2 linked regions of the Formosa agariphila KMM 3901 genome follow. Each later gene encodes a partner of the first gene's protein in a complex. Links are inferred from orthologs where the notes say so. Each region holds a gene or a part of one and is shown in the gene's direction. Other genes may lie near its edges. The genes, in order: carA and carB.

The links.
Region 2: the proteins of carA (region 1) and carB are in contact, whole or in part, in a solved structure (PDB 1KEE), measured with the Escherichia coli proteins. The link is inferred for Formosa agariphila KMM 3901 from one-to-one orthologs.

What each region holds. Positions count from the first base shown.
Region 1 is NZ_HG315671.1:690,789-693,962, forward strand. What follows is about bases 1-2,836. They hold carA (glutamine-hydrolyzing carbamoyl-phosphate synthase small subunit), read left to right. Parts: upstream 1-784; coding sequence 785-1,888; downstream 1,889-2,836. Other genes in these bases: BN863_RS02980 (DNA-directed RNA polymerase subunit alpha), read left to right, coding at 1-28; rplQ (50S ribosomal protein L17), read left to right, coding at 87-560; eno (phosphopyruvate hydratase), read left to right, coding at 2,056-2,836. In the rest of the region: more of eno, read left to right, coding at 2,837-3,174. UniProt on the Escherichia coli protein: Small subunit of the glutamine-dependent carbamoyl phosphate synthetase (CPSase).
Region 2 is NZ_HG315671.1:1,008,778-1,012,553, forward strand. Bases 1-3,438 are described here. They hold carB (carbamoyl-phosphate synthase large subunit), read left to right. Parts: upstream 1-385; coding sequence 386-3,238; downstream 3,239-3,438. Other genes in these bases: rpmH (50S ribosomal protein L34), read left to right, coding at 121-282; BN863_RS04395 (hypothetical protein), read right to left, coding at 3,312-3,438. In the rest of the region: more of BN863_RS04395, read right to left, coding at 3,439-3,776. UniProt on the Escherichia coli protein: Large subunit of the glutamine-dependent carbamoyl phosphate synthetase (CPSase).

The sequences.
Region 1 (3,174 bases):
ATCAAAATACAAATTAGATAAAGATTAATTAATCATATTTTGCTCCTCGATGTCGAGTTTGGTAGCAAGATGATAACACAAATGTCATGAGACACGGAAAAAAAGTAAATCACTTAGGTAGACAAACAGCTCATAGAAAAGCTATGCTTGCTAATATGGCTTGTTCTTTAATTGAACACAAACGTATTAACACTACTGTTGCTAAAGCAAAAGCTTTAAAACAATTTTTTGAGCCTTTAGTTACTAAGTCTAAAGCAGATACTACACACAACAGACGTATAGTATTTAGTAAATTAAGACAAAAAGAAGCTGTAACTGAATTGTTCAGAGAAGTAGCTACTAAAGTAGGAGATAGACCAGGAGGATACACACGTATCATTAAACTTGGTAATCGTTTAGGAGATAACGCTGATATGGCAATGATAGAATTAGTTGATTACAACGAAATCTACAATGCTGCAAAAGTTGAAAAGAAAACTACACGTAGAAGTAGAAGAGGTGGTTCTAAACCAGCTGCTGCACCTGCTGTAGATACTAAAACTTCTAACGAAGAAGAATAAATGTTATATAGCATTATAAATAAAAAGAGGCTACCTTATTTAAGGTGGCCTTTTTTTTTATATTTGCACGAAATTATTTAAATAGTAATCAATAATTTATAAAGTAGATTACATTATTGAAGTATGATTAGTTTGTAAGATAGTCTTTAAGACCTGCACTTTTATAAACCTATAATTATACCACCTATAATAGGACTACACCAATTTTGTAACGTGTTTAGAAAATGAAATATCAAAAAAGAAATCAAGCAGTTGTTTTATTAGCCGATGGAACTATTTTTCATGGTAAAGTTGTTGGTAATAGAGAAGGTACTGCATTTGGAGAAGTTTGTTTTAATACAGGTATGACTGGGTATCAGGAAATTTTTACTGATCCTTCTTACTTTGGCCAACTAATGGTTGCTACAAACGCACATATTGGTAATTATGGAACAGAAAAATCTGAGATTGAATCTGAAGGCATAAAAATTTCAGGATTAATTTGTAAAAATTTTAGTTATAATTATTCTCGAGATTTAGCAAATTCTAGCTTAGAAGATTTTTTAAATGAAAACAATTTATTAGCTGTTTCAGATATAGATACTAGAGCACTTGTTAGCTACATTAGAGATAATGGCGCTATGAATGCTGTTATATCTACTGATGTCGATAATATTGAAGGACTAAAAAAGCAGCTTAAAGAAATTCCAGAAATGAATGGTCTTGAGTTAGCTTCTAAAGTGTCTACAAAAGAACCTTATTTTGTAGGTGATGAATTTTCAGATATTAAAATCGCAGCATTAGATTTAGGTATAAAGAAAAACATTCTACGTAACCTAGCTAAACGTGGTGCTTATATAAAAGTATTTCCTTATAACTCGACTTTCGAAGATTTACATGCATGGAATCCAGATGGTTATTTTCTTTCTAACGGACCTGGAGATCCAGAGCCATTAACGTCTGCTCAAGAAGTCGCTAAGGAAATTATTAAAAGAGATTTACCAGTGTTTGGTATTTGTTTAGGACACCAAGTTATTGCATTAGCAAATGGTGTTTCTACATATAAAATGCATAATGGCCATCGAGGTATTAATCATCCTGTAAAAAATCTAATTACTGGTAAAGGTGAAATTACATCTCAAAATCATGGGTTTGCTGTGAAAAGAGAAGAGGTAGAAGCGCATCCAGATTTAGAGGTTACACATGTACATTTAAATGATGATACAGTTGCTGGACTAAGGATGAAAAACAAGAATTGCTTCTCTGTTCAATATCACCCAGAAGCAAGTCCTGGACCGAATGATGCTGAATATTTATTCGATCAATTTATAGAAAATATTAAAAAATAGATACTAGAAACCTCAGAAAAAGCTTGCTTTATTTGAGGTTTTTTTGTTACGAAAACAATGTAGTAAGATTATAAGATAAATATAACAATATTTGTTAAAATGTAGACTTACAATTTTGTAATTTAGTGTTTTATAACAACAAAATTAACCTTTTAAATACTAATACGATGAGTAGAATTATCAAGATTCATGCAAGACAAATTTTAGATTCCCGTGGAAATCCAACAGTTGAAGTAGATGTAGAAACAGAAATTGGAGCATTTGGAAGAGCGGCAGTTCCTTCAGGAGCATCTACAGGTGAGCATGAAGCAGTGGAATTGAGAGATGGTGGAGATGCTTATATGGGTAAAGGAGTATCTAAAGCTGTAGATAATGTAAATAGTATTATAGCTGAAGAATTATTAGGAATGTCTGTATACGATCAAAATCAAATTGATCAAATCATGATAGATTTAGATGGTACACCTAACAAATCTAAATTAGGTGCTAACGCTATTTTAGGTGTGTCTTTAGCAGTAGCTAAAGCCGCAGCTTTCGAATTAGGAGTGCCTTTATATCGTTACGTAGGTGGAGTTTCTGCTAATACGTTACCAGTACCAATGATGAATATTATTAATGGAGGATCACACAGTGATGCCCCAATCGCTTTCCAAGAGTTTATGATTATGCCAGTTAAGGCTAAAAACTTTACTCATGCCATGCAAATGGGTACTGAAATTTTCCATAACCTTAAAAAAGTATTACACGACAGAGGTTTAAGTACTGCCGTAGGTGACGAAGGAGGTTTTGCTCCAACTTTAGAAGGTGGAACAGAAGATGCTTTAGATTCAATTAAATTAGCAGTTGAAAAAGCCGGTTATTCTTTTGGAGATGAAATTATGGTTGCTTTAGACTGTGCTGCTGCAGAATTTTTTGTAGATGGTAAATATGACTATACTAAATTTGAAGGTTCAACTGGAAAAATTAGAACGAGTGCTGAACAAGCAGAATACTTAGCAGAATTATCAGCTAAATATCCAATTATCTCTATTGAAGACGGAATGGATGAAAATGACTGGGAAGGATGGAAATTACTTACTGAAAAAATAGGAGACAGAGTTCAATTAGTTGGAGATGATTTATTTGTAACTAACGTAGAACGTTTATCTCGTGGTATTGATGAAGGTATTGCAAATTCAATCTTAATTAAAGTAAATCAAATTGGTTCTTTAACAGAAACTATTGCAGCCGTTAACATGGCTAAAAATGCTGGTTATACTTCTGTAATGTCTCACCGTTCTGGAGAA
Region 2 (3,776 bases), 320 kb from region 1 along the record:
AAATATTTTTAAAATAAGGTTTGTGTAATAAAAAAGTCTTTGTATATTTGCCCGCAGTTTTGAAGAAACCATCAAGACTTCGTTTAGATAGAATATTGAAGATTTTAAAGATACAAGACAATGAGTAAAAGAACGTTTCAACCATCAAAAAGAAAGAGAAGAAACAAGCACGGTTTTAGAGAAAGAATGGCTTCTGCCAATGGTAGAAAAGTCTTAGCGCGTAGACGTGCTAAGGGAAGAAAGAAACTGTCTGTATCTTCTGAATCAAGACATAAAAAATAATGATATCAATGTGTTGATATAATAGAAAGGTGTTACTTAATGGTAACGCCTTTTTTTATATCTCGTTTTTATAACTACTTTTGAAATATCTTAATATAATACAATGCCAAAAAATCCAAAGTTAAAATCTATTCTTATCATAGGGTCTGGACCAATTGTAATTGGGCAAGCCTGTGAATTCGATTATTCAGGAACTCAAGCCTTAAGATCGCTTCGCGAGGACGGAATAGAAACCGTACTAATAAATTCGAATCCAGCAACGATTATGACCGACCCTTCTATGGCCGATCACGTATACTTGTTGCCGTTAACTACAAAATCGATTGTAAAAATTCTTGAAGAGCATCCGCATATTGATGCTGTTTTACCTACTATGGGTGGGCAAACAGCACTTAATTTATGTATAGAAGCCGATGAAAAAGGAATTTGGAAAGATTTTGGTGTAGATATTATAGGTGTTAATATTGATGCCATCAATATTACAGAAGATAGAGAGCAATTTAGGGAGTTGATGCTTAAAATTGGTATTCCAATGGCACCTCAAGCAACAGCTACATCTTACCTAAAAGGTAAAGAAATTGCACAAGAATTTGGTTTCCCTTTAATTATTAGAGCATCTTACACCTTAGGTGGTGCTGGGGCATCTTTTGTATATAAAGAAGAAGATTTCGACGAATTATTAACCCGCGGATTAGAGATTTCTCCTATTCATGAGGTTATGATCGATAAAGCTTTAATTGGCTGGAAAGAATACGAGTTAGAATTACTTAGAGATGCAAATGATAATGTGGTTATTATTTGTTCTATAGAAAATATGGATCCTATCGGAATTCATACTGGTGATTCTATTACTGTAGCACCTGCAATGACACTTAGCGATAAAACATTCCAAAAAATGCGTGATATGGCTATCCATATGATGCGTAATATTGGAGATTTCGCAGGAGGTTGTAACGTGCAGTTTGCTGTTTCTCCAGACGAAAAAGAAGACATTATCGCTATCGAGATTAACCCTCGTGTATCGCGTTCTTCTGCATTAGCATCAAAAGCAACGGGGTATCCTATTGCAAAAATTGCGGCTAAATTGGCTATTGGTTATCATTTAGATGAATTAAACAATCAAATTACTAAATCAACTTCGGCATTATTCGAACCGACTTTAGATTATGTAATCGTGAAAATACCGCGTTGGAATTTTGATAAATTCGAAGGTTCAGATAGAACTTTAGGACTTCAAATGAAATCTGTTGGAGAAGTTATGGGAATTGGACGTTCGTTCCAAGAAGCACTTCACAAAGCAACGCAATCTCTTGAGATTAAACGTAACGGTTTAGGTGCCGACGGTAAAGAAAATAAAAACTACGAACAAATTATCGAGAAGTTAACACATGCTTCTTGGGATCGTGTATTTATTATCTACGATGCAATCGAGATGGGAATTCCGTTAAGTAGAATTCATGAAATCACAAAAATAGACATGTGGTTCTTAAAGCAATATGAAGAATTACATATGCTTAAAAACGAAATCTCGACGTTTAAAATCGATACCATTCAAAAAGATTTACTTTTAGAAGCGAAACAAAAAGGATATGGCGACAGACAAATAGCACACATGTTGGGCTGTTTAGAAAGTCAAGTATATAATAAACGTGAAGAACTTGGTGTAAATCGTGTGTACAAGTTAGTAGACACTTGTGCAGCCGAATTCGAAGCAAAAACTCCGTATTACTATTCTACTTTCGAAAGTGATATGGAAACTGCAGATGGTAATAGATATGCAGATAACGAAAGTGTTGTTACAGATAAAAAGAAAGTTATTGTTTTAGGTTCTGGTCCAAATCGTATCGGACAAGGAATCGAGTTCGATTACTGTTGTGTTCACGGTGTACTTGCCGCTGCAGAATGTGGTTATGAAACCATCATGATTAACTGTAATCCAGAAACTGTATCTACAGATTTCGATACAGCCGATAAATTATACTTCGAGCCTGTGTTCTGGGAGCATATTTACGACATTATTAAGCATGAAAAACCAGAAGGTGTAATTGTTCAGTTAGGTGGTCAAACGGCCTTAAAACTTGCTGAAAAATTAACCAAGTACGGTGTTAAGATATTAGGAACTAGTTTTGAAGCTTTAGATTTAGCCGAAGATCGCGGATTGTTCTCTAATATGTTAAAAGAAAATAATATTCCTTACCCTGAGTTCGATATTGCCACTACGGCAGACGAAGCGTCGGAGATTGCAGATCGTTTAGACTTTCCAATCTTAGTACGTCCATCTTACGTGCTTGGAGGACAAGGGATGAAAATTGTAATTAATAAAGAAGAACTTGAAAAACACGTTGTAGACTTATTAAGCACAATGCCAGGAAACCAGTTACTGTTAGACCACTATTTAGATGGTGCAATAGAAGCTGAAGCCGATGCGATTTGCGATGGCGAAAATGTTTATATCATCGGAATTATGGAACATATCGAACCTTGTGGAATCCACTCGGGAGATAGTAATGCGTTGCTACCACCTTTCACCTTAGGTGATTTGGTTATGGAGCAAATTAAAGACCATACTAAGAAAATTGCTTTAGCCTTAAATACAGTAGGTTTAATAAACATACAGTTTGCTGTAAAAGACGATTTAGTATACATTATTGAAGCGAATCCAAGAGCATCTCGTACGGTTCCATTTATAGCGAAAGCTTACGGAGAACCTTATGTAAACTACGCAACTAAAGTAATGTTAGGAGAGAAGAAGGTAACCGATTTTGACTTTAAGCCAGAATTAAACGGATATGCAATTAAGCAACCAGTATTCTCTTTCAATAAATTCCATAATGTAAATAAGAAACTAGGTCCAGAAATGAAAAGTACGGGAGAAAGTATCTTGTTTATAGATAACTTAAGAGACGATGAATTCTACAACATTTATTCACGTCGTAGAATGTACTTAAATAAATAAGACATCTATATATATATACTAAAAAAGGCTTCCAAATTTGGAAGCCTTTTTTGTATTCAATATAATCTTAAATCTAGATTGCACCTCCACTTTTAAGTACAAAATAAGACAGTGGTATAGTAATGGCTAAAATAATTAGAACTGCTCTGCTCCAATCACGTTTTTTATATTCAACAGCTTTTCCAAGAAATTTATTCCAGAAATATTCAGTTAAAATATAGCCACCAAGCACATTTGCTAAAATTGCAAATTGTGGGTTTATGTTTAAAGTTGAAATTAAAGTGACAGGCACAAATAAGTAAAAACAGCTAAATATAATTACTTGAATCATACCTTGTCTATGGCCTACTTTCTTTAAATTAGAAATCAGCAATATACTTCCAATAAGCGTCGAAAATAAAATAGAAATCACTAAAATTAATTTCTTAGAATATAATTCGGGTAAAGGTTCAGTTTTGGTATTAATAGCGGTAAACGTTTCTGTAGAACCAGGAATATCTAATACGATTTTTTCAGTAGCTATGCTTCCCGCGGCCAA